Linked DNA regions of Pseudobacteroides sp.. The protein of the gene in region 1 binds, or shares a complex with, the protein of each later gene. Links are inferred from orthologs where the notes say so. Each region holds a gene or a part of one and is shown on either strand. Other genes may lie near its edges.

The links.
Region 2: the proteins of VIO64_RS18435 (region 1) and smc are in contact, whole or in part, in a crystal structure (PDB 3ZGX), measured with the Bacillus subtilis proteins. The link is inferred for Pseudobacteroides sp. from one-to-one orthologs.

Annotation. Positions count from the first base shown.
Region 1 is NZ_DATCTU010000112.1:136,654-151,483, forward strand. What follows is about bases 10,787-13,706. They hold VIO64_RS18435 (segregation and condensation protein A), read left to right. Parts: upstream 10,787-11,813; coding sequence 11,814-12,599; downstream 12,600-13,706. Other genes in these bases: trpS (tryptophan--tRNA ligase), read left to right, coding at 10,805-11,794; scpB (SMC-Scp complex subunit ScpB), read left to right, coding at 12,670-13,221; VIO64_RS18445 (DUF2953 domain-containing protein), read left to right, coding at 13,287-13,706. Outside these bases: VIO64_RS18380 (hypothetical protein), read left to right, coding at 1-601; VIO64_RS18385 (hypothetical protein), read left to right, coding at 663-1,445; VIO64_RS18390 (DUF4350 domain-containing protein), read left to right, coding at 1,442-2,467; VIO64_RS18395 (MoxR family ATPase), read left to right, coding at 2,467-3,453; VIO64_RS18400 (DUF58 domain-containing protein), read left to right, coding at 3,499-4,812; VIO64_RS18405 (stage II sporulation protein M), read right to left, coding at 4,826-5,797; VIO64_RS18410 (RDD family protein), read left to right, coding at 5,951-6,700; lysA (diaminopimelate decarboxylase), read left to right, coding at 6,814-8,130; VIO64_RS18420 (peptidylprolyl isomerase), read left to right, coding at 8,229-9,818; VIO64_RS18425 (site-2 protease family protein), read right to left, coding at 9,869-10,510; more of VIO64_RS18445, read left to right, coding at 13,707-14,009; ytfJ (GerW family sporulation protein), read left to right, coding at 13,957-14,478; VIO64_RS18455 (MmcQ/YjbR family DNA-binding protein), read right to left, coding at 14,572-14,830. UniProt on the Bacillus subtilis protein: Participates in chromosomal partition during cell division. May act via the formation of a condensin-like complex containing Smc and ScpB that pull DNA away from mid-cell into both cell halves.
Region 2 is NZ_DATCTU010000004.1:77,065-93,097, reverse strand. What follows is about bases 7,387-11,509. They hold smc (chromosome segregation protein SMC), read left to right. Parts: upstream 7,387-7,736; coding sequence 7,737-11,309; downstream 11,310-11,509. Other genes in these bases: ftsY (signal recognition particle-docking protein FtsY), read left to right, coding at 11,363-11,509; VIO64_RS00445 (TetR/AcrR family transcriptional regulator), read right to left, coding at 7,387-7,445. Outside these bases: VIO64_RS00470 (hypothetical protein), read left to right, coding at 1-610; VIO64_RS00465 (hypothetical protein), read left to right, coding at 792-1,103; VIO64_RS00460 (stalk domain-containing protein), read left to right, coding at 1,277-3,571; VIO64_RS00455 (ABC transporter permease), read right to left, coding at 3,696-6,065; VIO64_RS00450 (ABC transporter ATP-binding protein), read right to left, coding at 6,092-6,799; more of VIO64_RS00445, read right to left, coding at 6,792-7,386; more of ftsY, read left to right, coding at 11,510-12,271; VIO64_RS00430 (nitrilase-related carbon-nitrogen hydrolase), read left to right, coding at 12,281-13,075; VIO64_RS00425 (UPF0182 family protein), read left to right, coding at 13,184-15,973. UniProt on the Bacillus subtilis protein: Required for chromosome condensation and partitioning.

The DNA.
Region 1 (14,830 bases):
TAAAATACTAGGATACAGGCTTCTGTTTTACCTCATAATGTCGGGTGCAATTATGGGAATAGTATTTGTGTTCTATTTGCTGCTTATTATCGGATTGTTTATGTTTGGAGCAGGGATGTCATTTTTTGCAGGAGCAGGTCGCATTATGGTAGGTATTCTGATTTTTCTAGGTGTTGTATTGTTGATAGCTTGTGTGTTTGGTATCTTGCTGGGTTTAGGACTATTTTACATCAAATTCGGACTAGGTGTTCAGGCCATAGCAGTTGAAAATAAAGGAGCAACAGAGGGGATAGCAAGAAGTGCCGAATTAACAAAGAAAATGTTCTGGAATTCATTTTTTGCTTTGTTAGCCGGAGGGCTTATATATGTGTTTATACCTTCCATATCAGTAGGGATCACTGTCCTTGTTTCTTTTGCCGATAATGAATTATACAGACAGATACAGCTTGCTGCCACTTCTTTTATACAGTTGGGGTATGCACTTTTTTACCCATTTTTAGCAACTGTTACTACTATAATTTTTATCAACTGCAAGATAAATAATGAGGGATTCGATTTGGAAGTAAAGGTGGATAAATTATTGGCAGGAGATAATAAATAGGTATAAAATGTAACAGTATTACCTATGAAGTAAAAATATAAAAACCGAGGTATTCATATTAATGCATGACATTATATTCATGAATGATAGAGAAAAAAGAAAAAAGATAGCTCGAATATTCTTTATAGTCTCGACATGTTTGATAATACTAAACATATTATTACCGTGCTCTTCTTTTGCCATGACACAGGAAAGGGAGCAGCAGGTTGAGGACCATTTGAACGACATATTCTCATCAAAGGAGTTTCAAGAGTCAAACAAGGAGAAAACCCTATTGGAAAGGTTTTCTGATATTGTGGAGGACATACTAGATAGGATTAGAAGAGCATTAGGGCAATGGAAACCTCCCACAGGGGATTTGCCCATTAAGCCCCGGGTTAATTTCTCCGGGCATGGGATTATATTCTATATTTTTGTTTCTATTCTTTTGATTCTGATGGTTGCAGCGATAGTTTATTTGATAATGAAATACAGGAGAAATAACAAAAGGCTTAAGGAAGAGGAAGATTCCGAACTTTTAAGTCAGCTTAAGGATCCTGAGGAGGTAAAACTTCAGGCTATGGAGTTTTATAAAAACGGTGATTTCAGGCAGGGAATACGTTTTTTGTACCTGTCACTTATCCTTAAACTAAATGAACAGAATCTCATATTGATAAACAAGGCAAAGACAAATAAGGAGTACATGAATGAGTTAACCATGAAAGATTTTATTCATTTAGAAAGAACTCTGGAGTTTACCAGGGTTTTTAACAGATGCTGGTATGGTAACAGGAATTTGAGCAAGGAATTATTTGATAAATGGTTTCTCGAATATTCCTCTATAATAGGGGAGGTAAATTCATGAGAAATAAGAAGATTATTTCAAAAATAATTATTTTCATATTGATAGCCGCTTTTTTGGTGCTGGTAGGAATCATTACGGCAGGAATGAAGGATGGAAGGAAGTATGGCAAATATACTTCATACAGCGTAGATCCTGAGGGGGAAAAGGCTTTGTATCTACTGACGGAAAAAATGGGATACGAAGCAGTACGATACAAGAAAACAATTAGGTTTATGCCTGATTCTGTGACTATGGTGATTATACAGCCTGATTATCACACCCTGCATGAGGAAACAGAGATCAAGTACATGAAAAAATGGTTTGAAAGAGGAAATACCCTTGTTCTTATTTATGATGAGTTTGAAGAGAACAGCGGTCTTCTTGAAGACCTGGGTGCAATTTACAGCGGAAAAGTTCAATCATATAATGAATGGACAACATACAAAGTAGGCGAAGGCACCATGTATGCTTGCAAAAGCACCGAATTCTTTGTGAATGAGGGGTTGAGGGATAAGAGCGGTGCTGTTTCCTTTATAGATATTTTAGATAAAATCGGCAATAGAGTGGTGTATTTTAACGAGTACTACCACAATATAGGGGAAGGTCTTACTGTTAGAGATCTTATCGGTTTTAGCGGAGTGCTTGTATTCATTCAGATTGTATTGGGCTTTGGAGTTCTATTCCTTTCAATGTCAAAGAGACTTGGAAAGCCTGTTGTTGTATTCGAAACCGTTAAAAGGGCCGAAAATGAAAATATTCACGCGTTATCCAATATTTACAAGGTCTCTAAAGCCAACTCCTATGTCCTTGAAGTGATGTTTAAAAGACTTAAACTGGATCTTGCGAAATATCTGGGTATGGATGCAGTACCGGATGGTGCGGAGATTGTCAAGGCAGCAGCATTTGACGGAAGGACTCGTGGTTTGGATCTTGAGACAGGGTTTAACAAATGTGAAAGATATATAGAGTCGGATAATCGAAATATGGATGAGTTTGTATTTCTTGCAAAATGGATTGAGAAAATAAGAGAGGAGATAAAATAATGGAAGGGTATTTTGATGTTGGTAATAAAGATAATACGGGATTTACGCAAATAAAGGCTAAACAAATAATTGATGAGGTTTCCAAGGTTGTGGTGGGACAGTATGCCCTTATAGAGCAAATGGTTGTGGTTATACTTTCGGGGGGACATATTCTGGTTGAAGGGGTGCCGGGACTTGCTAAAACCCTTGCTGCTAAGGTCATAGCAAAAACCATCAAGGCCGATTTTAAAAGGGTTCAGTTTACACCGGATCTTATGCCGGCTGACATTACCGGTACAAAAGTATATGATGCCAAGTCGGGAGAGTTTTACCTTAGAAAAGGTCCTTTATTTACCAATATATTCCTTGCGGATGAAATAAACAGAACACCTCCCAAAACTCAGGCAGCACTCTTGGAATCAATGGAAGAAAGGGCTATAACCATTGATGGAGAGACCCATAGGCTGGGTGATCCTTTTGTTGTAGTGGCAACTCAGAACCCTGTTGAGTATGAAGGGACATATCCTCTTCCGGAAGCCCAGTTGGACAGATTTATGATGAAGCTGACAGTTGACTATATGCCTCAGAAATTTGAAAATATGATGTTAGATAAGTTTAAAATGGGCTTTACAAGCTCAAAGATAGATGATGCCGATATAAATGCAGTATGCAATTTTGAGGACATCAAGAGGTGCAGGGAAGAGATATTAAAGGTTGAAGCCAATGATGGAATAATAAACTATATAACATCTATTGTTAGGGCAACCAGAAACTCCCCAAGTTTGATACTTGGAGCAAGCCCAAGGGCATCCATTTCCATTTTACTGGCTGCCAAAACCCTGGCTGCCATGCAAGGGCGTAATTTCATTATGCCGGAAGACATAAAGGACATAGCAACGCCGGTTTTGAGGCACAGGGTGATTTTAAAACCTGAAGCCAGTATAGACGGATTGAAGAGCGATGATGTTATAAAAAATATTTTAGGTAAAGTGGAAGTTCCGAGATAAGGACTATTATAAATCAAGGAAAATGTTTTGGTTAGGAGAATAAACATGCCTTTTAGCAAAACCTTTGCAGGTTTTATAATTCTGGGGATAATACCGATTGTTTTAGGTGCTTTCTTCGGATTATCATTATATATTTTTATTTTGTATAACCTTATATTGTTAGGTCTTCTTGTTGTTGACTTTATAATAACTCCAGGGGCAGATTTGCTTGAAATAAGACGGGAGTGTGACAGGAAGCTGTCAATGGGGTCGGAGAATACTATCAAAATCCTCGTAAGGAACAATGGCAGTCATATTCTCAATATTGAGGCGAGGGACGAGGTTCCAAGCTATATGGATGTGGCTGGAGGTACTATTAATATTAAATCAATACCTCATTATGAAAATTCCGGTTCATATATTGTTGTTCCTCAAAAACGCGGCGAGTATACCTTTGGGGATATAAATATAAGGTATAGGGGCATACTCAGGCTTTGCATGAAGTACAGGAGGTTTGACACAAAAGAGAATCTTAAGGTTTATCCAAACCTTAAGGATTTAAAAAGGTACAGTTTTGCATCCCTTAGAAAGAATCTTGTGCTTATAGGCAATAAAAAAATGAAAACCTATGGAATAGGTACCGAGTTTGAAAGTCTAAGGGAATATTCGGAGGGTGACGACTACAGAAAAGTCAACTGGCTTGCAACAGCCAGGTCAAGCAAGCTGATAGTAAATAATTATGAACCTGAAAGGAACCAGCAGGTATATATAATGCTTGATTCCAGCAGGGTTATGAATACTGAGATCAACTATATCAAAAAACTTGATTATGCAATAAATTCTGCCTTCTTGCTTGCGGAGATAGCCGGTAAAAAGGGAGATAATATAGGACTTCTGGTATTCGATAAGGATGTAAAGCGGTTTGTGAAGTCAGGCAAAGGCATGACACATTTTGGCATAATCGCAGATAGTCTGTACAATGTAGAAGAAAACTTTGTCACTGCAGATTATGATAATGCACTTTTTCACCTTGGCAAACATCAGCGAAGAAGAAGTCTTTTATGCATCTTTACAGATCTCTTTAACTCCCAGGAGGCAATGGCTTTAGTTAAAGCCCTGAAGACTACAGGTAGAAATCATATACCCCTTGTAATAACCATAAAGGACATGAGGGTCTATGAAATGGCAGAAAATAAGATTGGTAATGTTACTGATATTTATGACAAGTGTGCAGCGGTTAGGGAAATTGATGAAAGAGAAAAAATACAAAGAATATTTAAAAGTGCTGGAATTGCTTCCATAGATATACCTCCGGATAAGCTTTCAATGGAGGTAGTGAACAAATATTTAAACATGAAAGCAATGATGCAATTGGGATAATAAATATAACAATTTACTCTGCACTATCTTTAGATAGCTTTTTTCTTATTATAAAAGGCAAGGCCGTATAAAGGCATACTAGTATAAAGGAAACCAGTGAAAATACCAGTTTGGCTTCTACTGAAGCATTTGACGGAGTAAAATAGCCTTCGATAATTCCTGCTATAATAAACAGCGGGATTGTCCCGCAGGTGAGATATACGGCAGTTTTGCCGCCTTTTATAAGGGAATCCTTTCGTGAGTATATCCCAGGATTGATTATTGATTTACCTATTATAAGGCCAGCAGCACCGCATACGAATATACAGAAAAGCTCAAGTACTCCATGGGGCAGAATCAATGACCAGAATATGGAGGTTACATTGTAATTTAAAGCAAGTCCTGCTGCACTGCCTAAAATAAATCCATTGAAAATAAGGATATAAGTAGTGCCCAGACCCAGTGTTATTCCGAGTGCAAAAGCCCTGAGGCCTACACCTATATTATTTGTAAATATTGATGCGGATTGTGTTGCACTATCCCATGATCCTCTGCCTGAATTGAGAGTTTTCACGCCTTCGATAAGCTCTGGAGGAATAAAAGCAGGTGCATTATCGGAATTTATTACAGTCATAATGAAACTGAAAATAACTCCTGCCATGAATAAGGCTGTTGATAAAATCATATATGCTGCGTTATCCTTCAATAACTCGGGAAAACCTTTAATATAAAATGAAAATATTTTTTTAAAGCCTGAGGATCTGGTTGAATAAATATGGCCGTGGGCTGACGAAGCAAGACTGTTTAAGTATTCTGTTGTTTTGGATTCGCCAAAGAAAGTCCGGCTATATGATAAATGGCTGCATACAATCCTATAGGACGTTATGAAGCTTTCTAGCTCGGATTTACTTAGAGTCTTAAGCTTTCTTGCCTTAAGCTTATGAAGCAGTGATTCTAAATTGCTCCAAATATATGAGTTATCATTAATAAATTTTTCTTCTCTCATGGAAAACACCCTGATTTTGTTTTATAATATTCCTGACAGGAATAATTGTAACAGAATTAGTGCTTAGTTACAATCAAAATTAAAAGTGTTATAGTCTTGCATTTATCACTTTTAATAAAGAATAAAGTGTCTTACAGTCGAAAGGAACTTTTTATGCGAAGAATAAAAGATGTAATCACTCCGGAAAATGTTTTTATTGATTTTGAGTTGGCAGGTTTAGGCTCCAGGCTTTTAGCATTTTTGACAGACTTTATAATACAATGTCTTGCCATAATCGTTGTCATTATTATAATTTATTCATCGGGTACTTCGATTTATGAAGGAGGAGAAATAGATTCGTATATTATTGCAATTAGTATTGTATTGATATTTGCAATATATAATGGATATTTTATTTTCTTTGAGTTGATTCTAAATGGTCAGTCACCCGGCAAAAGGCTCCTCAACCTTATGGTTATCAAAGAGACCGGAGAAGCGATAACGTTTTTTGACTCAGCACTGAGAAACATACTGAGGGTTATTGATTTTTTACCTTCTTTTTATTTAACAGGAGCCTTTATTATGGTTTTTAATAAGAATTATAAAAGAATCGGTGATATTGCTGCAAATACTATTGTAATAAAAAACAAAAAAAATGAGAGGCCTTTAACTGCAAATGATATTCTGGCAGGTTGCAATTTTAGCATAAATCATAGCGGAGCAAATATCTATCCAGTAAGTGAGTATGAGTTTGGAATTTTAAAGGAGTTTATGGAGAGGAAAGAAGAGCTCGGAGGTAAGAAAAGCCTGTTTGCTTACCACCTGAACAAATACTTTCATTCCAAATTCAATATCGAAATAAATGATAAAAATCCTTATGAATTTTTCGAAGAAATTATAAGAATGAACAAGGATATAAAATAGGCAAAATGAAGGATAATATATTGACTCTTGCATTTTTAAATGCTAACATTTTAATAAAGATGAAATGCTTATAAATAGAGAGTTATAATTAAAATTTAATGGATGGTGAAAATATGTTTGTATCTGAAGCTTTAAAAACAAATAGTGCAAATCATTTGGAAATCGGGGGTTGCGATGCTGTAGAATTAGTAGAAAAGTATGGTACTCCTTTGTATGTAATGGATGAAGGATTGATTAGGAAAAATTGCCGAATCTATAAAAATGCGATGGATAAGCATTATAACGGTAATGGAATGGTTCTTTATGCAAGTAAGGCTTTTAGTGCAATGGCTATATACAAGATAGTTGACAGCGAAGGTCTTGGAATAGACGTTGTTTCGGGTGGAGAGCTTTATACGGCTTATAAGGCCGGGTTTCCTATGGACAAGGTTTATTTTCACGGAAACAACAAGACAGTCGGGGAAATTGAGCTGGCCGTTGATAAAAACGTAAAAAGAATAGTTGTAGACAACTTTGAAGAACTAAAAAATATTGACAGAATTGCCGGAGAAAAAGGGAAAAAGGCGTGTATTTCATTTAGAATAAAGCCTGGAATAGATGCTCATACCCATGATTTTGTTCAGACCGGACAGATTGATTCCAAATTTGGGGTTGCACTGGAAAATGGTGAAGCCCTGGAAATAATAAAGTACGCATCAACTCTTAAAAACGTTTCTGTAGTAGGTGTTCACTGCCACATAGGGTCGCAGATATTTGATCTTGGTCCATTTGAACTTGCAGCAAAGGTTATGCTTGAGTTTATCAGCCAGATAAAAACTGAGACAGGAATCGAAATCGAAGAGCTTAACCTTGGTGGAGGGTTCGGTATAAAATACATTCCTGAGCACGATCCCATCGAGTATGACAATTATATAGAGTCTGTTTCAAAGGTTGTTAAAGGCATTTGCGAGGATAAGAGGATAAAATTGCCGTATATTGTTATGGAGCCGGGCAGATCAATAGTTGCATCAGCAGGGATAACGCTTTATAAGGTTGGTGCAGTAAAAGAAATAAAGAATGTCAGGACCTACGTATCCGTTGACGGAGGTATGGCGGACAATCCAAGGTATGCCCTTTACCAGTCACCATATGATGCTGTATTGGCCAACAGACTTGATGCACCAAAGAATGGATTGATCACTATAGCTGGTAAATGTTGTGAGTCTGGAGATATTCTTATAAAGGATATTAATTTCCCAAAAGTTCAATCAGGTGATATAATAGCTGTAATGGCTACAGGAGCATATAACTATTCAATGTCTAGCAATTACAACAGAATACCTCGTCCACCGGTTGTTTTGGTTCATGAAGGTAAATCAAGACTAATCGTTAAAGGCGAGGATTATGAGGATATTGTAAGAAATGATATAATTCCTGATGATCTAGTTTAAAAGTTCTTATAAATCTTACATTTGGACTAGAGGTGCCATTAATAAAAGGTCCTTAGTATGAACTTATGTGCAAATGCACAATGAAAGGGATGTAAATTATGTTTAGAAAAAAAGTGTCATGTTTGCTTTTGGCAGCTATTTGCAGTTTGTCTCTGGCTTCTAATATGAGTGCATCAGGGGATGGAAGCAGTGCTGCAGAACCAAAGCCCACAGTCTTGAATTCCAATGGGCAAACCGTTACGGGTGATGTATACGATACCAATAAATCCGTACAGGAAGAGGTCTACAGTACAAATACCGTGGTTGTTACACCTGTAAAGGATGTAGAGACTTCACCTGAACCTTCGCCTACGCCGAAGCCCATTGTTGACGAAATAGGATCAATCACAAATATTTCTGTAGTAATGGATAACAAGCCGCTGAATATAAGGACAATTCAAGTAAATGGCCGCTACTATGCAGCTATATCCGATCTGGCCTATTATTTGAATGTTTATTACAAAGCAGATGTTAAGACAAAGACAGTAAATATTGACAGGACTAAAAAAACTACCCTTAAAGGTGCGGAAAAGTTTATAAAAAAGACCGGTTCTCTAGAGCTTGTAAAGATTCAGCCGGGACAATACAATTTTAAGATGGATAACCTGGACACGCTTTTAGAGTCATACATATATATGGGCAAGTCCTATGTGCCAATAAGATATGTTATGGAGATGTTCGATAAAAAGATCGAATATATATCGGCAAAAAACATTATTTCCATATCTAAAATGGACAACCCTGTCATAGGAACCGTAAATGGGGTGCCATTATATAAAAACGAATATGACTTTTTCTATAACAGCCAGAGTAAAAGTGTCACACAGTCTACACCTAAAGAGAATTTGGCTAGTGAGCTCAAAAACTTAAAGCAGAAGGCATTCGATTACATAGTAGAAGAAGCCCTGATTAAGATAAATATGCCCAAAAGCCAGTCTGAGCTTAAGGCAGGTGACTATGAGGAAATAAATACATACATCAACAGGATGGTAAGCGGCTATGGCGGCATAGAAAAATTCAGGGGTGTTTTGTCTGAGGATAAGGTGTCCTTCTACCAGTTTGTACAATATGTTAAATCTAACTACGTAAGCTCCAAATATTTGAATGCACTTGTTGAGAACGTGAAATCATCAGACGAGCAGCTTCAAAAGTATTATGAAGATAATAAGAAATCGTTTGTTCAGCCCGAAACTATAAAGGCAAAGCATATATTGTTCATGACCAGGGATCAGGCAACAGGTGAAGATTACCCCAAAGAAAAAATGGAAGAGATAGAAAAGAAGGCAAAAGAAGTTTTAAAGAGCATAAGGGATGGAGCGGATTTTGATGATCTCATGGATAAGCATGGAGAGGATCCCGGTGCCAGACAAATGCCGGAAGGGTATACCTTCTCCAGAGGTGAAATGGTCAAGGAATTTGAGGATTCGGCTTTTTCAATGAAGGTAGGGGAAGTAAGCGAGCTTGTTAAGACTGTATGGGGGTATCACATTATAAAGGTCATTGAGAAGACTCCTGAAAAGCAGCTGCTATTAAGTGATATTAAGGAAGATATTAGACCTGATTTGGATGAGAAGGCTAAAAACGATTATTTAGTAGATTTGTTGGCTAAATGGAAAAAGGCAAGTAATGTAAAGAACAACATGAAATAATAATTGATAATAACAAATATAGAAAAAATAAGAGGCGATATATCCGCCTCTTATTTTATATTGAATATCTGAAGTATTGTACTGTAAATATAAACGATTGGAGGCGATATGATTTTACCTAATATGTTAGTTACAACAAGAAGCATAAAGATAATAAAACTGTATCTCTTAATGTTTGCATAGATCTCAAATCTTTCAATATCCGTAAGATTTTCAAGTATCCTTGAACCGGGAAATGGAGGAATTGGAAGTATTCCTAAAATGAAAAATACTACATTATATTGTATCCCATAATCTAAGATTTGTATCAAATTAAGTCCGACATTGTTACCTAAAGCATTGAATACATTGAATATTAGAAAAACTTTTATTATAAGTGCAAAAAGAACTGCCATAAGCAGGTTGCCGATAAATCCTGCAGCAGAAACCAGTGAATCGTCAATTCTCATGTTTTTGAAATTCCGGGGATTTATATTAACAGGCTTAGACCATCCAAATCCTATTAATACAAAAATTATAAAGCCTATGGGATCAACATGTGCTTTAGGGTTTATAGTTAGCCTTCCTTCATACCTCGGGGTTCTGTCACCAAGTTTATCTGCCATATACGCTTGAGCAAAGCCGCTGGTTACTAAAGCTATAAGAATCCCCGGTATGCTCATTATCATTTGCTGAACAGTTCTGTCAAACATTAAAAATCTCCTTGTCTTGAAATTTTATTTGAAATTCTATTATAAATAATACTAATTATTCTATCAGCTGGATAAAAAAATGTCTATATTTAAATCAACAACTAATCACCATCTATTTTAAAAGCGTTAATAATAGATAATCGTTTTTAATCTATGATTGTTTTATGCGATAACTATAATATTAATAATTTCCCTATTATATGAAAACTAAACTACAAGAGTGAACTTTTAATTGTAAATGACATATACAATATGCTAATATATAAAGAGCATATTTGAACGGAGTGTGGATTGATGAAGAAAGGTAAGATATTAAGCGGAATGAGACCTACGGGGGCTCTTCATCTGGGGAACTACTTCGGAGCCCTGGAAAATTGGGTTAAGCTTCAGAATGATTATGACTGCTATTTTTTTGTAGCCGATTGGCATGCATTGACTACAGGATATGAAAATACAGACGATATTAAAAGCAATATTAATAACCTTGTTATAGATTTCTTAAGTGCAGGACTTGATCCGGAAAAATGCAATATATTTTTACAGTCAAGCGTTGTAGAGCATGCCGAGCTTCATTTGCTCTTTTCCATGGTTACTCCATTATCATGGCTTTTAAGGTGTCCCACATACAAGGATCAGCTCGCACAGATGAAGGACAAGAACATTACCACCTATGGCTTTTTAGGCTATCCATGCCTGCAGGCAGCAGATATACTCATTTATAAAGCAAACTATGTTCCTGTTGGTGAAGATCAGCTTCCTCATCTCGAATTGACAAGGGAAATAGCAAGAAGGTTTAATTTCCTTTTTAGGGAGGTATTCCCTGAACCCCAGCCTTTATTGACAAAAGCAAAGGTTTTACCGGGACTCGACGGTAGAAAGATGAGCAAAAGCTACAACAATACAATAGCTCTTTCTGATAGTCCCGATGACATAAAGAAAAAGGTAATGACAATGATAACCGATCCGCAAAGGATTAAGAAGGACGATCCGGGGCATCCGGACGTATGTGCCGTATACGCTTTCCACAAGGTATTTAATGAGGTGGAGGTATCGGAAATAGAAGAAAATTGTAAAGGCGGTAAAATCGGCTGCGTTCAGTGTAAGCGTAATCTTGCAGAAAAAATGCTGGCTTACATGACTCCTATATATGAAAGAAGACAGGAAATATTAAATAAGCCAGACTATATCAAAGAAGTTGTATTGCAAGGAAATGAAAATGCCAGGAAGATTGCTAGGAGTACAATGGAAGATGTAAGGAATGCACTAAAAATAGACTGGGAATAAGATATGGAGTTGGATTTTCGTGGAGAGTGCGTTAACGAATGCATGTAAAATAAAGGTTCAAAATTTTGAAGGTCCTTTCGACCTTCTATTCCATCTTATCGAAAAAAACCAGATAAATATTTATGATATACCAATTAATGAAATTACTGACCAGTATATGGAATATCTTTTTGCCATGAAGGAGCTTGATTTGGAAATTGCCAGCGAGTTTTTGGTGATGGCAGCTACCCTGCTTCATATAAAGTCAAAGCTGTTGCTTCCTGATAAAAAGGAGAAAAATGCTCCTGAAGAGATTGACCCTAGGGAAGAGCTTGTATTAAAGCTTATCGAATATAAAAAGTATAAGGACTTTTCGCTGCAGTTAAGGCTCAATGAGTCTCAGTGGGAAAAGATCTACTATAAGCTTCCTGAGGTCATGGAGTTTGAGAGGGAAGAGGAAGTCCTAGAGCTGTCACCTGAAGAAATAAGAAGGGTATATATAAGGCTTCTTGAAAAAAACAGGAAGAAGATGAACAATACAGTTACAAAAATGGCCACAATAATGCAGCATGAAAAGGTATCCTTGAAATCCAAGATGAGAGAGGTATTACTGCTTTTATTCCGGAAAACAAAGCTTATTTTTTCAGATATTTTTACGCTGGATAAAAGGTCAAGGACTGAAGTTGTTACTGGATTTCTTGCAATTTTGGAGCTTTCAAAGCTGAAAAAGGTCAAACTGGAGCAGCAAAAGCAGTTTGCAGATATCGAGATATATCACTGCGGCGGCGGAGAAGAACTGATTCAAAACGATGAGAGTGACGACTGAGCTTTAAATGCCTCGCAACAACAACCAATATTGCAAAATCACTTTGCGAGTTTGTTTACTGGAGGACTTTATGGAAGAGAAGGATATAGAAGCTATTATTGAGGGAATGCTTTTTGCGGCAGGTGACCCCTTAACATTAGACAGAATATCGGAAGTTCTTGAATTAGACAAGAAGACTGTTAAGGCAATTTTAGGTAATATGGTAATAAATTACCAAAGTTCAAAGCGAGGAATAATGCTTCGTGAAATAAATGGCAAGTACCAGCTTTGCACAAGGTTTGAGCATCATGACTTTATCAAAAAGCTCTTTGAACCAAGGCAAAAGCAAGGGCTATCCACGGCGGCCTTTGAAGCACTTTCTATAATTGCTTATAATCAGCCTGTTACAAGGTCTAAGGTTGAGCAGGTAAGGGGTGTAAATTCCGATAGTGCGATATCAAAGCTTTTAGATAAAAATCTGATAAAGGAAGCCGGGAGGCTTGATGCACCAGGTAAGCCTGTATTGTACGAGACCACCGAGGAGTTTCTAAGAAGCTTTGGCTTCAAGTCAATAACCGATTTACCAAGGCTTGAGTTAAATGAGGTCCAGAGCATTGATGAAGCAGATGAGAGTAATATGTAGAACATTTGTTAATAAGTGTAATAAATAAGCGAAATTGTGGGAAAAATAGCTAAGTGAGGTGATTTATGCTTTACTTAGCTATTTTTTTATGTATATTTATAATAATTTCAATAATAATATACTTCCTAAATACCGAAGTAATAGTGGAATATGTGAGGAATGGATGGGACGACCATGTCCTTATTTCCTTTTCCCCTTTAAAGGGAATAAAATTTAAGTATGAAGTTTCACTTATGGGAATAAGAAACAACGGATTTAAGATGAAAAGAATAAAGAAAAAAAAGAAAAGACAAAACGATGAGGATGTTGAACAACGAAAGGTTTCTAAGGATGTAAAACATGACGACAGATTAGGTAAGGGAATTAACGAAATATTTGAAAGGATAGACTATTTCAAGAACAAATACGATAAGTTAAATTTATTAATTAATTATGTAATAAAGAAATTGAAATCCAAAATAAAATTAAGGAAATTTAACGTAGAAATGACCATTGGAGCTGGAGATGCATCGATTACAGGAATTATGACAGGCGTGGCATGGATGGTCACAGGTGTAATTTATTCAAATTTGTCAATGGCTTTTCCAATACATAATAAATATATAAAAATTAACAGTAATTTTTCTCGCATAGTTTTTGATGCTAATATTTTATGCATATTTAATATAAGAATGGGGCATATTATTGGAGTGGTATTTTTACTTATATTAAAATTGTTGGAAGGCGGTGGTTTGTTTGGCAGAACATCCAATACAAGGTCTTATGAATACTGCGATGAGCAACATTAAGGAAATGGTAGATGTCAATACCATTGTAGGTGATGCGGTTCAGGCACCGGATGGAACAGTTATTATACCAATATCAAAGGTTACTTTCGGGTTTGCAGCAGGCGGTGGGGAATATAATAACTGTTGTGAAGTTGATTCAAATAAAGATGACGATGATGATTCTGAAGGAAAAAAGGCCAGCAAATTTCCTTTTGCAGGAGGTAGTGGTGCGGGAGTAAGCATAGTACCTATAGGTTTTATGGTAGTGGGTAATGACCAGGTAAAGCTTTTGCCTGTTGATACCAATTCATCACTTGATAAGGTCTTGGATATGATACCTGAGATTGTCAATAAGACAACTGATGCCATCAAGAAAAAGATGGATGATAGAAAGAATGCAAAAAACAATACAAAAAATGATGAAAACAATAATAGCAATAATAATTCCCAGAGAACAGTAACTATTATTACCGATACTGAAGAAAAATGATTAAATACTATGAATGTAGAATTAAAATCGCCAGCACTTAAAGAGCGTAATATCGCTGTTTTTAGTGCTGGTTTATTATAATTAAAATAAAATTTACATGTTTATACTTTCCTTTTCGGCCTTTGTCAAAGACTTGAAAACTAAATCATAGGAGTGGTCGATCATCCAAATAATTTCGTGTTCCGGTATAGCACCATCTAACACAATAGTGTTCCAATGTTGTTTGTTAAGATGATAACCCGGGGTTATACCCGGATATTGTTGTCTAAGACTTTGTGCCACAAAAGGGTCGCATTTTAACGATACAATAACTTTGTCCGAACGGTTTGATATAAGTGCGAACATTTTAGAT
Region 2 (16,033 bases), on another replicon or contig:
CATTGTAGATGCCAATACAGCCAGCTGCAATCTTTCAGCATATGATATTTGTTATATTGCCATAAATGATAATGCAACAATTCCGATTGGGAATTATACCCTTACAATCAGTAACGCCCTGGAACAGGACACCTTGAAATTAACGGGATACGTGATGCCTGATTTTGTTGATAATTCACCAAACCCTTTAAAAGCAGGATTTAAAGTATTGTTGCAAGGTACACAGAGTTCAGCTATCTCAGATGAAAATGGATACTTTGAGATTACAAATATACCTAAGTCAGATAAGGTATATGATATTGAAATAACAAAAGACAATTATCTAAAAAGGGAAATCAATAATGTTATTGTAAATGATAACATCTCATTGTCCACATCGTTTTTGCCAATAGAGATGTGGGCTGGAGACACGGAAGAATCAAAAGATAATGCTATAAATATTAAAGACATAATTAAAATTGCAAAAGCCTTCAATTCTTATAAAGGAGATCCTTCATATTCAGCAGGCATAGATTTTGACAACAATTCTGCTATTAATATTTTAGATGTAATCATTATGGCAAAACACTTTAATGAATCGGCTGAAAGCTACCCTAAAGTATTATTTTAGTAAATAAGATACAATAGATGTTTTCTTCATACGAATAGAAATTGCTTATATATAGGAAAGTTATACAATAAAAGCCTTGTTTTTGTTTGGTTGCACCCGAAGCAATACAATTTAACCCAGCTATGATTTCACCTTAACTAGTGGTATGTATTTGAAAGAGTGTAGATTTGTGGAGGTTATTATGAGGGATGGGATTGTTACAAGTAAGCACTATAGAAAAACCTGTATAGGAAAACTTATGACTTTGCTTATAACACAATCACAATCTTTAGAAACGCCCCCGGCAACACAAATGAGTTCAACTGCCATAACAATAATTACTGATATTGCAAATTGGAACCATCCTGTAAAGTCAGTTATGCAGCAAAACAGTATCACCATTAAAAAAGTAGAGTTAAAAAACAACAAGACTTATCCAATGTTTTATGTAACAATGCAGTCTGAAAGCTATATTATTGACTATGTTATCTTATGTTTGTTTTTTGTATTATAATCAAGATACACTTTATGATATTGCATGGAGAATACTATGGTGAAATAATGTAATATGAATCTTATGAATTCAATATATTGAAGGCACCAGAGTAAAATGTTAAACTATATAATGAAACTTAAGCTCATAAGAAATATCTTTTGACTGCTTATATTATACGAGGGGAGAAATTAATGAAAAATATCAGAATCAAAATTATTTCCGGTGCTGCTCTGGCAGTATTGATATTCTCAAGCCTTATTGTGTTTAAATCACAGGCTTTTGCCGAAACCGGTAATAATGGTATTAAAGTAGCTATTGACGAAAAGTTTTTGACATTTGATGTTGCACCCACTGTTGTTTCAGGAAGAACTATGGTGCCTTTGAGAGTCATATTTGAAGGACTTGGTGCATCGGTAACATGGGATGACAAAACAAAGACTGTAATTGGAAAAAAACAGGGAAAGACTGTTAAGCTTACTATTAACAATAAAAATGCTTATGTAAACGGCAAACTTATCAAAATTGATGTGCCGCCCAAGGTGATAAGCGGCAGGACATTGGTTCCTACAAGGTTTATAGCTGAGAGCCTTGGAACAGACGTTTATTGGGAAGAAAAAGCTAAAATAGTAAGTATAATACCGCCTAAAGCGATCAAATTTTCAGATGCAAAGTTGGAATCGGCAATTAGAGCAGCATTGAAAAAAACAACCGGAAGTATTACCACCACAGATGCCAAAAAAGTTAAAACACTCAATCTTGAGAATAAAGGAATAACTAACATTGAAGGCTTGCAGTATTTCAGAGGGCTTACAGAACTTAACCTAATAGAGAATAAGGTTAAGGATATTATGAAGCTAGGCTCACTTACAGAATTGAAAACACTCAAAATGGATAAAAACAGGGTGTATGATATTTCGCCGCTAAAGTATTTAACCAAATTAACGGTGGTTTGGATTCAAGAAAACCACGTGAAGGATTTAAGTCCACTTAAAGAATTAACAGGCATGAGAGGTCTTGTTCTGACTTACAATCAGATTTTTGACATATCTCCCCTTGCCAACATGAAGAAGCTGGATTACCTTTATATTGCGGGTAATCCAATTACAGATATAAATATTTTAAAGGGACTAAAAAATATTAACAAGCTGATTTTCGAGGATTATACCAACTATAAAAATTCTGACAAAATAGATCAACAATTATTTGATAAGTACAATAAGCTTGAAAATAAAGTAAAAGAAATAATAGCCAATGTAATAAAGCCTGAAATGACAGAATTGGAAAAGGAGATGGCATTACACGATTATATTGTCACCCATGTAAGATATGATATGGAGAATTTTAAAAAAAATACAATTCCTGCTAATAGACATACTGTTTATGGTGCACTTATTGAAAATAGTGCAGTATGTGACGGGTATGCAAGGTCACTTCAGCTACTTTTAAACAGGGTTGGCATCGAGTCTATAATGGTGACAGGAAATACTGACAACATAAACGGCTCTGTGGACCCAAAAAGAACACTCCACGCATGGAATATAGTCAAAATAAATGGGGCTTACTACCAAGTTGATCCGACATTTGATGACAGGGATCTTGAAAACGGAAGAAGTGATATAACTTACTATTATTTCAATTTATCGGATAAACAAATGGGTCTTAATTACATATGGGATAGGGAAGCATATCCTCAATGTACTACTGATGGAGCTGTATTTGATTTGCAAAACAGGGAGAAAAGAAATGCTATTGTAACGGATAATCAGTACTTTTTTATAAATGATAAAAAGAACATAATTAAAAAATCTTTTGACGGTAAAAAAACAAATGTTGGCGGTGATAAGGCGAATCAAATCCTGCTCCACGGTGACTGGATCTACTATATAAACGAAACTGACGGGAATAATATTTATAAAATAAAGACTGATGGTACATCAAGGAGCAAACTTGGTGATGGAAAAGCAAATGAAATAGAAATAGCAGGGGAAAGTATTTATTATATCAAAGACAATAAAATATGGAGAATGAACCTGGATGGATCTAACCAGTCAACAGTTAATTCAGATGTTTCCGCTTTATGGGTTGATATTATAGGCGAAACTATGTATTATAAGGTTTTTAATTATGGGATTGGGGGAAGACTTGTAAAATCAGATCTTAACGGGAATAACAGAGTAGATATCTGTTCTGACGAGCCGGCAGGTTTTGTACATAGCAGCAATGGGGGAGCCAGCTTCTGGTATAGGCATAATGAACATATAGTAGGTGATTGGATATATTATATAAATGCATATGATCAGAAAAGCATATATAAAATCAAAACAGATGGTACCGAGAGGACCAAAATAACAGCGGACAGCGTAATGGATAATAATTACCCTGATATAAACATTGTAGATAATTATATTTACTATAGAAATGCATCGGACGGAGATAAGCTTTACAGGATAAAAGCAGACGGTACAAACAGGCAGGCATTGGAATAGTTTTATACTTATTATTGATGCAAAATAAAAAGGTATTCTGCAGTTCATTAAGCAAGGTGCTGCAGGATACCTTTTTTACAATTGGAGAATTTTGGAGAATTGTTAAGTTTCATATACCATTTAATTAAGCCTCTCTGTTTTTCAAAACCTCCACCATGTCAAGGTTTTTTATGCTCTTTCTGATAGTAAGCTGTGCAAGGGAAATATATAACAATACACTTAATATGGTTACTGTATATGTCCTAACAGAAATGACCGATTCCAAATACATGAGCCTGCTGTTAAGCTCGGGGATAATAAGATTGCTAAGTGTTATACCAAATAAAATGCCCGGTATAAGAGCAATGATTCCAAGAATTATGTTTTCTCTGAATATTGTCCGGCCTATTTCTCTATCAGAATAGCCTAATACCTTCAAAGAAGCAAGCTCTCTGGTCCTTTCTGTAAGGTTGATAACTGTTGTTATGAAAATGATTGAAAAGCCCATTATCACGCAAAATACTGCCATAAATCCCACGAAAATGTAAATAAGCTTGATAAGAGACTTAACGGTGGTTAATGCTTTTTGGCGGCTTTCAACAGATTCTACTTCAGGTATGTTTAAAAGACTTTTTTCCAATGGTTCCTTGTTGCTATCCAATGTTTTTACCAGCAGCCCGGTAGCATATTTTGGTGCACTTAAATATCTTGTGACTGCATCAATGTTCATATAACAGTTAAAACCAATTGCTTGCTTTATTATGCCCTCAACCTTTAAAGTTACCACTTTAGCCTCTTTGTAGTATAGTTTTACTTTTATAAAGTCTCCTTTTTTTATAGACAGCTTTTTGGCAATGCCGTTGGCTACAAGTATACCGTCATCAGGAATAGCCATATTATTACCATTATCATCAATCAATTTGTTAAGTTTCATATCTTTTTGTACTGCTATCAGCTTGGTATCCCTCTTTTGGGCTTCTTTACTAATTTCAATGGGGAGTTCAAGAATGGGTTCAGCCTTAGAGTCACCACTTCTTTTTGATAAATTCACAGCATTTTGGAAGGGAAGTGGCTGTTTGAAATCTGCTGTATAGTCCTGAGCTTGTTGAGTATTAAAGTGAAAGTCGAGTACATTGTCTACTGTGTCGGTTACAGAAAACACTACAACAAAAAGCATGATGGAGAATACAAATCCCATTACGGTCAAAAGAGATCTTTGGCGGCTTCTGAATACGTTTCTTAAAGTAACCTTCCAGCCAAAATCAAGCCTTTTCCACAGGAAAGTCAATCTTTCAACAAGGATCCGCCTGCCTGCTTTTGGTGCTTCAGACCGCATTGCCTGTGCAGGCTCAATTTTTAGAATCTTTTTTGCTGCATTTAGACTCCCGACCACACAAAACAAAAGGCTTAACAGAATTGAAACAGCAAAGAGATCAAGGCTAGAGCTTGTTATTACCTTGGGGAACTCATACATTTTAAGGTACATTTCATAGGTCATAATCTTACTTAATATTGTGCCTGCAAGTATTGCCGGTATTGAGCCCATTAGAGAAAGCAAAACAGAAAACTTAATATAATGAAAAAGTATTCTTATGTCCCCATAGCCTAAAGCCTTAAGAGACCCGATTATTACCCGCTGATTTGCAATTATCCTTTTTTGCATTATGTATATTATAGCTGCTGCCACCAATAAAAAAAGTACTGGGATTACTGCTGCAAGGGTTTTGATCTGATCAATATCGTCACTGACCATAATATGGCTAAGCTGCCTGCTGCGTTCTGTTGATGACATTAAGCCTATGGGCATTAGGAGTTCTTCTGTCTTTTTAATAACTTCCTCCTTATTAGCATCTTTGGAAAAAATAATATGAACCTCATTGTAGTTTCCCTTTGAATTGAGCATTGAAGAGAGTTTGGATTCTCTAATAAAAACCAGCCCGAAATCTCCGTCGGAGTCAGAAAGGGAAGAGGGGGACTTCATGAGCTTGAAGAATTCCGGGCCCAGTGCAAGACCTGCCACTTTAAGGCTTAAGTCTTTATTATTTATGGAAATGCTTATTGTATCTCCGTTTTTTATGTCATGGTACTTACCGAACCTGTTTGATAAGAGGCATTCATTATTGCTTACAGGATAATTACCTGACATTACTGAGATGCTGTTTATGGGGGGCATACCCTGATCAGGAACTGATAGGACTCTTACCGAAAGCTTTTGCTTACCCTTTAAATTGCCTGATGCATCGGCAGTAAGTCTTCCCATGACCTTTTCCACTCCGTCCAGCTTCATGATCTTTTCTATAAGGTCACTTGTGATATTTGCACCTACAGTCTTTGCTTGGAAATCTAAAAATCTATACTTTTCATAACTGTAATCCATTGAATTTTTCAGATTCCTATACGAAATTATAGTTGCAGTAAATATGGTGATTCCTGCAAAAATAACCAAGGCTGCTGATATAAACTGCCATTTGTTTTTTAATATTTCTCTGATGAGCATTTTGTTTAGCTTGTTCATTTAAATCACCCTCCCGGATAATGTATCTACCATTCTATAGTTTCAGGATCAACGGGATTTTTGTTCTCATAAATGCTTGCAATTTCTCCGCTTCGCATTTTAACCACTTTATCTGCCATTTGAGCAATAGGCTGGTTATGGGTTATTATAATGACGGTTTTTCCCATGGTTTTATTAATTTCTTTAAGAAGTGCAAGGACCTTGATGCCTGTAGAATAATCAAGTGCACCTGTAGGTTCATCGCATAGAAGCACATCAGGATTTTTAGCTATAGCTCGTGCTATGGCTACTCTCTGTTGTTCACCACCGCTCATTTGGGCTGGGAAGTGATTGCTCCTGTCCTTTAAACCCACCTTCTCCAAAACCTCATCTGTGCTTAATGAATTTTTAGATATTTCAGTGGATATTTCCACGTTTTCTTTGGCGGTGAGATTGGGCATAAGGTTGTAAAATTGAAATATAAAGCCTATTTTGTTTCTTCTGAAAAGAGTGAGTTTTTTATTGTCATAGGTTGAAATATCTTCGCCGTCGAAAACCACATGTCCTTCAGTAGGAAGATCCATCCCACCGATTATGTTTAGGAGGGTGCTTTTTCCCGATCCGCTCGGACCCAAAACAACTACAAGTTCTCCCTTTTTGATTTCAAAGGATGTGTTCTTTAGTGCCAATACCGAAACATCACCAGACTTGTATTCCTTCATAATCCTATCAAGCTTAAATATTGTGTTAGTCATGTTTTAACCACCTTCCAAATTGAACAAAGTTCATTGTACCTTTTTTAGCACCCAATAGCCTTTCCACAAAATCCTCTATGGCCATAATCCTCTTCTCTAATGCCTCTGAGTACTCTAATGGAAATTTGATGTTTATATGGAGCAAACCGGCCCACATAAGAAGAGTTTCGGTCACTTCATCAGGGTACTCCGTATCAAAGCTTTTTTCCCTGATTCCCTGTCTGATAACCTCTGCAACCACTGGAGTCATCAGCTCTACATACTTTTTTGCCACTCTCTGATGCATTACCATGTTATCATCATTATGGAAGTGCTTGGCCAGGCTCATCATACCTTTTTTTCTGACCCCCAATACATCAAGCATCTCTTCAATGAGATTATGTATTTTCGTGACAGCATCATACTGCGGGTTATCCGTAACCTTCCTGGTTTTTTTCATCAGCGAGCTGAGGTATTTTTCCGCTAGGGCATTTAGTATTTCATCCTTACACTTAAAATAATAATAGAAGAGACCCTGGGCAACACCTACCTTTTTAACGATATCACTTACCGATGTCTTATCGTATCCCTTTGTATGAAACAGCTCTTCAGCAGCATCTACTATTTCGTTTTTTCTCTCTTCCGGATCCTTTGAGATTCTTACCATTTTTATTATCTCCTTTGTATGGATACGTGACTGACTGAGTGTCAATCAGTAATTTAATTATACTCCATTGACTGGTAGTCAGTCAATAAAAATTTGGAAAATAACGATGTATGATATATCACAATTTATCCTGGAACATAAAGGACAGAGATCAAGGCTGTAAAATCACTCTGTGATTTTGTTCTTGAATAAATATAGATTTATGTTAAAATTATTAGGAATATAGAACAAAATCACCATAGATTTTGTTCCTAAGTCATAGATAAATACCAAAGGCCGAGGTGTTGATAATTGTACCTTAAAAGGTTAGAAATTCAAGGCTTTAAGTCATTTGCAGATAAGATTAATCTTGAATTCAATTCAGGAATAACATCTGTTGTAGGTCCGAATGGTAGCGGTAAAAGCAATGTAGCTGATGCCGTAAGATGGGTTTTAGGTGAGCAAAGTGCCAAAACCCTTAGGGGAACCAAAATGGAGGATGTCATATTTGCAGGAACCGAGCACAGAAAAGCAATGGGGCTTGCAGAGGTTTCGCTTACCATAGATAATTCTTCCCATACTCTTCCAATCCAGTTTGATGAGGTCACCATCACAAGAAGGGTATTTCGTTCAGGTGAAAGTGAATATTTTATAAACAAGACTCTGTGCCGCCTTAAGGATATACATGAACTGTTCCTAGACACCGGTATAGGCAAGGATGGCTACTCAATCATCGGACAGGGCAGGGTTGACGAGATATTGAGTACCAAGTCGGAGGAAAGAAGGCATATCTTTGAAGAAGCCTCCGGTATCATGAAATACAAGGTAAGGAAACAGGAAGCTGAGAAAAAGCTTGATTTAACTGAGCAGAATTTGGTAAGAATTAATGATATAATAAATGAATTGGAAACTCAGCTTGAGCCGCTGAAATTACAGTCTGAGACAGCAAAAAAGTATCTTTCATACAGGGATGCTTTAAAAGAGTTGGAAATAAATGTTTATATAGATAGTATAGCCAGATTCAAGGAAAAGATTAAGGAGCATGAAGAACAGTATTTAAAGATAAAGGAAAGCATTGATAACGAAAACTTAAACCTGGAAAGCATTACAAGGCAAAACAAAGAAAAGACTGATAGAATGAAGGTAATGGAAGAGACATTGGAGAATGCCAGGCAGGAGTTTTACAACCTTGAGAACAATTTGGAAAAATGCAGTTCCGAGATAAAGTTAAACGATGAAAAAATTCATAACTTCAATCAGAATATAGAGAGAATTGATGCTGAATTACTTGAAATAAACGACAAGATAGGGCAGCTCAATAAAGACGAAGCAGCTAAAAACGATAAAATCAATTATTTGACCGAGAGGATGGCTGAATACTCCAGTAAGCTGTCTGAACATGAAGAGAAAATGGCAGCCTTAAATGAGACATTGGATGAGAATCAAAGGTATATTGAAAACCTTAAGGACAGTATAATGGACAAGCTCGATCTTCTTTCCGATAAGAAGTCCCAGATAGGAAATATAAAGGTTCATGTTGAGAACCTTAAAAAGAGGCAGCACGGTATTGAAATGGAAATTTACCAGATTGCTTTGGATAAGGACAGGGAATTAATCAAGAAGGAAGACATACAGGAAAACATCAACAAGGCCAAGGCTGCTATTGACAAAGCCAGGTCGGAAATTGACGGGCTTTCAAATCAAAGGAAGGATTGTGAAGCTGCACTTTCCGACCTTAGAAGGAAGCACACGGAAGTGGTAAATGACTACCAGTTCAAGTCCTCAAGGCACAAAATGCTTCAGGATATGGAAAATAAGCTTGAGGGGTACAATAGGAGTGTTAAAGTTGTGCTTCAGGCCTGCCAGCAATCCAAAGAGTTCGGACATGGTATTCATGGTGCACTTGCACAGCTTATAACAGTTGACAAGAAGTATGAAACTGCAATAGAGATGACTCTTGGCGGTGCACTTCAAAACATAGTGACATCCAGTGAAGAAGATGCAAAAAGGGCTATAGAATACCTGAAAAAGAACAGGCTTGGAAGAGCTACATTTCTTCCAATTACCTCAGTAAAGGGAAGGTATTTAGATAACAATATTTTAAATGAGGTCCGCGGCCAGCAAGGTTTTGTAGGTGTTGCCTCCGATCTTATAAAGTGCGGCAGTGAATTTAACGGTATAATTCTAAACCTTCTTGGTAAGGTTGTTGTAGTAGAAAACCTTGATGCAGGTATCAGGATAGCCAAACGGTTTGGATACAGCTTCAGGATTGTAACCTTAGAAGGTGATATACTAAGCACCAGCGGTTCCATGTCGGGAGGTAGCACTGATAATGCAGGGCCTGGAATATTAAGCAGGAACAGGGAGATAACCGAATTAAAGACCGAAATTTCAAAACTTGCATTGATTCAGCAATCTCTTGATACAAAGATAAATGAAGCATCAAACATGCTTCAGGAGATTTTAAATGATATATCGAATGAGGAAAAGAATATTAACAACAATGAGCTTATAAAAATAAGGGATGAGAGCCACCTGGCACAAATAGAGGAAAACATTAGAAAGGCCGATGCCAAGGCGGATATGTTGAGAGACGAAAAGGCACAGCTTTTAAAACAGGAGCAGGATACAGACATTGAGCTTCAAAAATACAATCAGGAACTGACCGACATTGAAAATGACATTAACAGCACAAAGGAAATAATATCAAAGCACCAGGAAAAGCATAAGGAAGACCAGACATTAAGGGATACTCTCCATAATGATATTATGAACTTTAAAATATCTGTAAACTCCGTTAAGGAGAGCCTTGAAGCTGTAAAAGAGACTCTTCATAGAATAATAGAGGAAAGAGATCAGCTTGGCAGGAGTGCTAACAGGAAGACAGGTGAAAAGGAAAAATACCTGTCCGAGATAGAAGGTTTAAAGGCTGAAAATACAGGCCTTGGAAAAAGAGTTAAGGCACTTGAGGAAGAAAAAACAGGAAAGGTGTTCCAGATTGATAAGGCGGTTGAAGAAAAGAAGGTATTGGAGGAGGAATTGTCCGACACCATAAACCAGATACAAAACGCCAACAAAAACATCATTCTGCTTCAAGAGGACTACAACAGGGTAGAAGTCAGAAAGGCCAAGGTTGAAGCAGAGCTTGAGGTGATACAGAATAGGATGTGGGACGAATACGAGCTGACCTATACCAATGCCATGGAGTTTAAGAAGGATATAGGAAGCATTCCTCAGGCACAAAAAAGGATAAACGAGATAAAAAATGACATTAAGGCATTAGGCCCTGTTAATATTGCGGCTATTGAGGAATATATAAAGACAAAGGAACGCTATGAATTCATGTCGGGCCAGAGAAATGACATGGAGCAGGCAAAGGAAAAACTCAAGAAGGTTATAAGTGAAATGATAAGCATTATGAAGAGGCAGTTTTTAGAACAATTCAAGCTTATCAACGAGAACTTCAATATAGTATTCCGCGAGTTGTTCGAGGGAGGAAGGGCAGAACTTATTTTAGTGGATATGGAAAATGTACTTGAAAGCGGTATCGAAATAGAAGTCCAGCCTCCAGGCAAAAGGCTTCAGAATATGATGCTTTTATCGGGTGGAGAAAGAGCATTTACCGCAATAGCACTGCTGTTTTCCATATTAAGGCTCAGACCTACCCCCTTCTGTATACTTGACGAAATTGAGGCTGCTCTCGATGACGCCAATGTTTACAGGTTTGCAGAATACCTTAAGAGGTATACAATTAATACCCAGTTTATTATGGTAACCCACAGAAAGGGTACCATGGAAGCTGCAAACACTCTCTATGGCGTAACAATGCAGGAGCATGGTGTATCAAAGATTGTGTCAATGAGAATGGGTGAAAAAGCCAGTTAGCACAATCAAAAAATAACTTAAAAAAAGATAAAGAGTCACAAAGGAGATGACGTATGGGTTTTTTTGACAGACTTAAAGAAGGATTGACCAAGACAAGAAAGAGTATAACAGAAAAGATTGACCAGGTATTAGTTGCATTCGGTAAGGTTGATGACGAGTTGTTTGATGAGTTGGAAGAAATACTTGTCACTTCAGATATTGGGGTAGATGCTTCTCTGAAGGTAATCGAGGACCTTAAAAAGAAGGTAAGAGAGCAAAGGGTTACTGATGCAATGAAGGTTAAGGAGCTTTTAAAGGAAGAGCTTGCAGAGATACTTGCCGAGGAAAACTCAGAGCTCAATGTTGAGTCCAAGCCGTCCATAATTCTTGTTGTGGGTGTTAACGGTGTAGGAAAAACAACCTCTATAGGAAAGATTGCAAATCTCTTAAAGCAGAGGGGTAAAAAGGTTATTTTAGCAGCTGGAGATACTTTCAGGGCTGCAGCCATTGACCAGCTTGAGATTTGGGCCAACAGGGTGGGAGTTGATCTGATAAGGCAAGCTGAGGGATCTGATCCTGCGGCAGTTATTTTTGATGCAATTCAGGCAGCCAAATCCAGAAAAGCGGATGTTCTCATATGCGACACTGCCGGAAGACTTCATACAAAAAAGAATCTTATGGACGAGCTTAAAAAAATATACAAAGTAATCGACAGGGAATTACCAGGTATTTCACGTGAAACCCTGTTGGTTCTAGATGCAACAACAGGTCAGAATGCGGTTTCCCAAGCCAAGACCTTTAATGAGATTTCCGACATAACAGGCATTGTTTTGACAAAATTAGACGGAACTGCCAAAGGTGGAATAATTGTTGCAATTAAATCAGAATTGGATATTCCTGTTAAGCTTATCGGCGTGGGAGAAAAGATGGAAGATTTACAGAAGTTTGATGCGAAGGAATTTGTGGAAGCACTGTTTTCATAAGGTGGATTTATGGGTGATAAATTAAATGTTTCATGCGTACAAATGAATTGCAAGCCTGGTGATATAGAGTTTAACCTAAATAAGGCCGCAGATTTTGCATCAGAAGCAAGGAAGACCGATACCCAAATGCTGGTTCTTCCTGAGCTTTTTGACATAGGCTATGATCTTGCCTCTTTGGATACACTGAAAATCAATACTCAAAAAACAGTTGATGCGGTGTCAAAGATTGCAAGAGACAATAACATGTTTATTGCGGCAGGTCTTACAGAAAATAACGGTGAGGCACTTTATAATTCATTATATATAATAAATGATTTGGGTGAAGTGGTTGAAAAATACAGGAAAATAAACCTGTTTTCATTAAGTAAGGAGAACCATTACTTTAAACCTGGGACAAAGCCCCAATCTTTTATTATAAAGGGCATTAAAATCGGAATAATGATATGCTATGATATAAGATTTCCCGAGTTGGGAAGAAACTACCTAAAGGATGGATGCAGTGCCATCCTGATTTCATCCGCATTCCCAAAACCCAGACAGGAGCATTGGAATACTCTTTTAAAGGCAAGGGCTGTTGAAAATCAGCTTTATGTAATTGCATCAAACAGGACAGGAAGGGTAGATTCGATTGAATTTGCAGGCTGTAGCTCCATAATAGACCCTTGGGGGGTGGTTTCCGATAAGCTTGATGATGAAGAAGGAATAATAAACAGCACCATAACCATGGATAAGGTGGATGAAGTAAGGAAGCTTATTCCGTGTTATGATGATATGACAAGGCTTGAAGGACTTCTTAGGATTTAAAGCAGGAAGAAAAAGCTAATAATTAAGGCAATGGGCGAATAGGAATAGGATTAGCAGCACATAAAACAATTAATGCCGGGAAATTCAAAAAAGGAGGTCGTAGTTGGCATGGATATTAATGAGTTTAATAATTTTTATGACAGGAACGAAATCAGGAATGTAGCAAAAAAGATCAAAGGAAAGGTAATTGGAGCTATTGCTATTTTTGCTGTAATATTAGGGCTGGTTGTAGCTGCCGGCATTTATCTTGATATTATCCAGTTAAACGAGATAGGAAAAAAGCTTTCAAGCATCTATATCAAGAACATTCAATACAAATTGATTTTCGGAGCATTTTCGTTTATATTGATTTTTGCTGCTATTAGTATAACCAATGTTTTCACTAAAAAAATATTAATAAAATTTTTAAAGAAAAATGGTACAGAAAGTAATATCAAGTTTCCGAATTTATCCATAGCCGCTCTAATCGCTCTCTTAGGGGCATTTATGACAAGAGACTTCTTCTATCAGAAGGCTATGACATTTTTTAATTCAGAGGTTTTTAACCTAAAAGACCCGCTTTTTAGTAAAGATGTTGGGTATTATGTTTTTCAGAGGCCGTTTCTCATTTCTCTTTATGATTTTGTATCTTATCTATGGATTTTTGTGATTTTTTATACCGCAGCATATTATCTCATTTCACTTGTTACGGTTTATAAGAATATCAACATTGAGGACCTGAAGTTTAAAAGCCTTGTAAGACACAATATAATAAACATTGCAATCTTTTTCCTTATAAAAGCAGTCTCCTATACATTTGAAAAAGAAGGGCTTCTTTTTGGAAGTTTTGCAAATGTAAGAGGCGTAGGATCTTTATTAGGAGCAGGATACATCGCAAATAATATCTGGAAGCTTTACTTTACCGTTGCACCGTTTTTGCTTCTTGCGATTGTGGCTGTGACATTTGTTTCTGTTTGGCGTGGCAAACTTAGGATAGCGGGGTTTTCTATAGCAGTATATCCGGCTGTCTGGATTGTGGTTAGCATCATAGCAGCAATAACCCAGATTGCCTATGTAAAGCCTGATGAGATACAGGCAGAAGGAAATTACCTTAAAAACAATATGACTATGACAAGAAAAGCATATAATATTGATAATATTGAAAGCTATCCTTTTAACCTTGAGCCCTTAAAGCCTGAAATAATTGAAAGGAACAAGGAAACCGTAGACAACATAAGAGTTGTGGACTATAAAGCAACCCTTGACAGCAACAAACAGCTTCAGGGATTAACAAACTTCTACAGCTTCCATGAAGGAGACATAATCAACTACAATATAAACGGCAAGGAGACACCCGTTTTTATATCCGCCAGGGAAATCAACAAGGATTTGCTTCAGTCAAAGTCATATACCAATATGATGTTTAAATACACTCATGGTTATGGTATTGTAATGAACCCAATTAACAGGTTCACCAGAGAAGGTCAGTCTGAATTCATAATCAGCGGACTTCAGAATGAGGAAACCGAGCTTAAAATAAAAGAACCTAGAATTTACTTTGGAGAACTCACAAAGGACTATGTTGTTGTTAATCCTGCCTCGGAAGGCAAGCTGAAGGAAACAGATTATGATGGAAAAACCGAGGTAAGTTACGACACTGTAAACGGCGGCGGAATTAAACTCGGATTTTTTAACAAGGTGCTTTTTGCACTTAAATACCATGATTACAACTTCCTTGTTTCCAGCAATATAACATCAAATTCAAAGATTCTTTTGAACAGGCAGGTAGTGGATAGGGCACAAAAGGCGGTACCGTTTTTAAAGGTAGACAATGACCCTTATATACTGCTGACGGATGACGGAAAGCTCAAATGGATTTTGGATGCATATACAACCACCAATCTATTTCCGTATTCCCAGGATTTCGGAGGATTTAACTATATAAGAAACTCGGTTAAAATAATTATCGATGCCTATACAGGTGCAACGGATTATTATATAATCGATAATAATGATCCTATGATAAAGGTATACAACAAGATATATCCAGGTATTTTTAACACCATCGATAAGCTTCCGGAATTCCTTAAAAATCATATGAGATATCCAGAATATCTCTTTAAGCTTCAGACCGAGGTGTTAAAGAAATACCATATAAAGCCTGACAGCGATCAAAATATAACCAACTTCTACGGAGGTCAGGACTTATGGAAATTGGCATCAATTCCTGACAAAGAATCAGGTGAGGAAATTCTTGAACCTTACTATAATATGATAAAGCTTCCGGGTAAATTCGGTAAAAAAGAAGAGCTTATACTGATGAGGCCGTTTACACCATCAGGCGAAAGGCATAATCTAGGCTCGTGGCTCTCTGTAAGAAATTCAATGGAAAACTATGGGCACCTAATACAGTTTACATTCCCTAATGAGGCACAGAATATATTCGGTCCATATCAGGTTGAGGTAAAGATTAATCAGATTGACTCTATCTCAAAGGACATAACTCTATGGAGTCAAAGCGGAAGTGCTGTATTTAAGGGAAATCTCCTGGTCATACCTATAGAGAACAGCATACTTTATGTTGAGCCTATATATATAAGGTCCACAGGTAATGCAATACCTGAGGTAAGAAGGATTATAACCGGATATCAGGAAGGAAACGAATTCAGGTATGGAATCGGCACCGATTTAAAGAGTGCACTTAATAATATGTTTTCCGCAAATCCAAGCCCTGTGGTGGATGGTAAGGAGATACCACCTGCAGATAACGTGGAGCCTGGGACGGATACTGCCAAGAACCCCTCACAAAATGGTAATACAGGAGATAAACAGCAGGTAATAGACCAGATTCTATCGAAGTATGATGCTTTGAGGAAGCAAATGGATGAACTCGATAAGCTCATGGAAGACTTAAGGTAATATCCTGTAAACACATTAAGGGGCTGTGTGTACATGCGGTTATTTAACCACTAGTGCTAC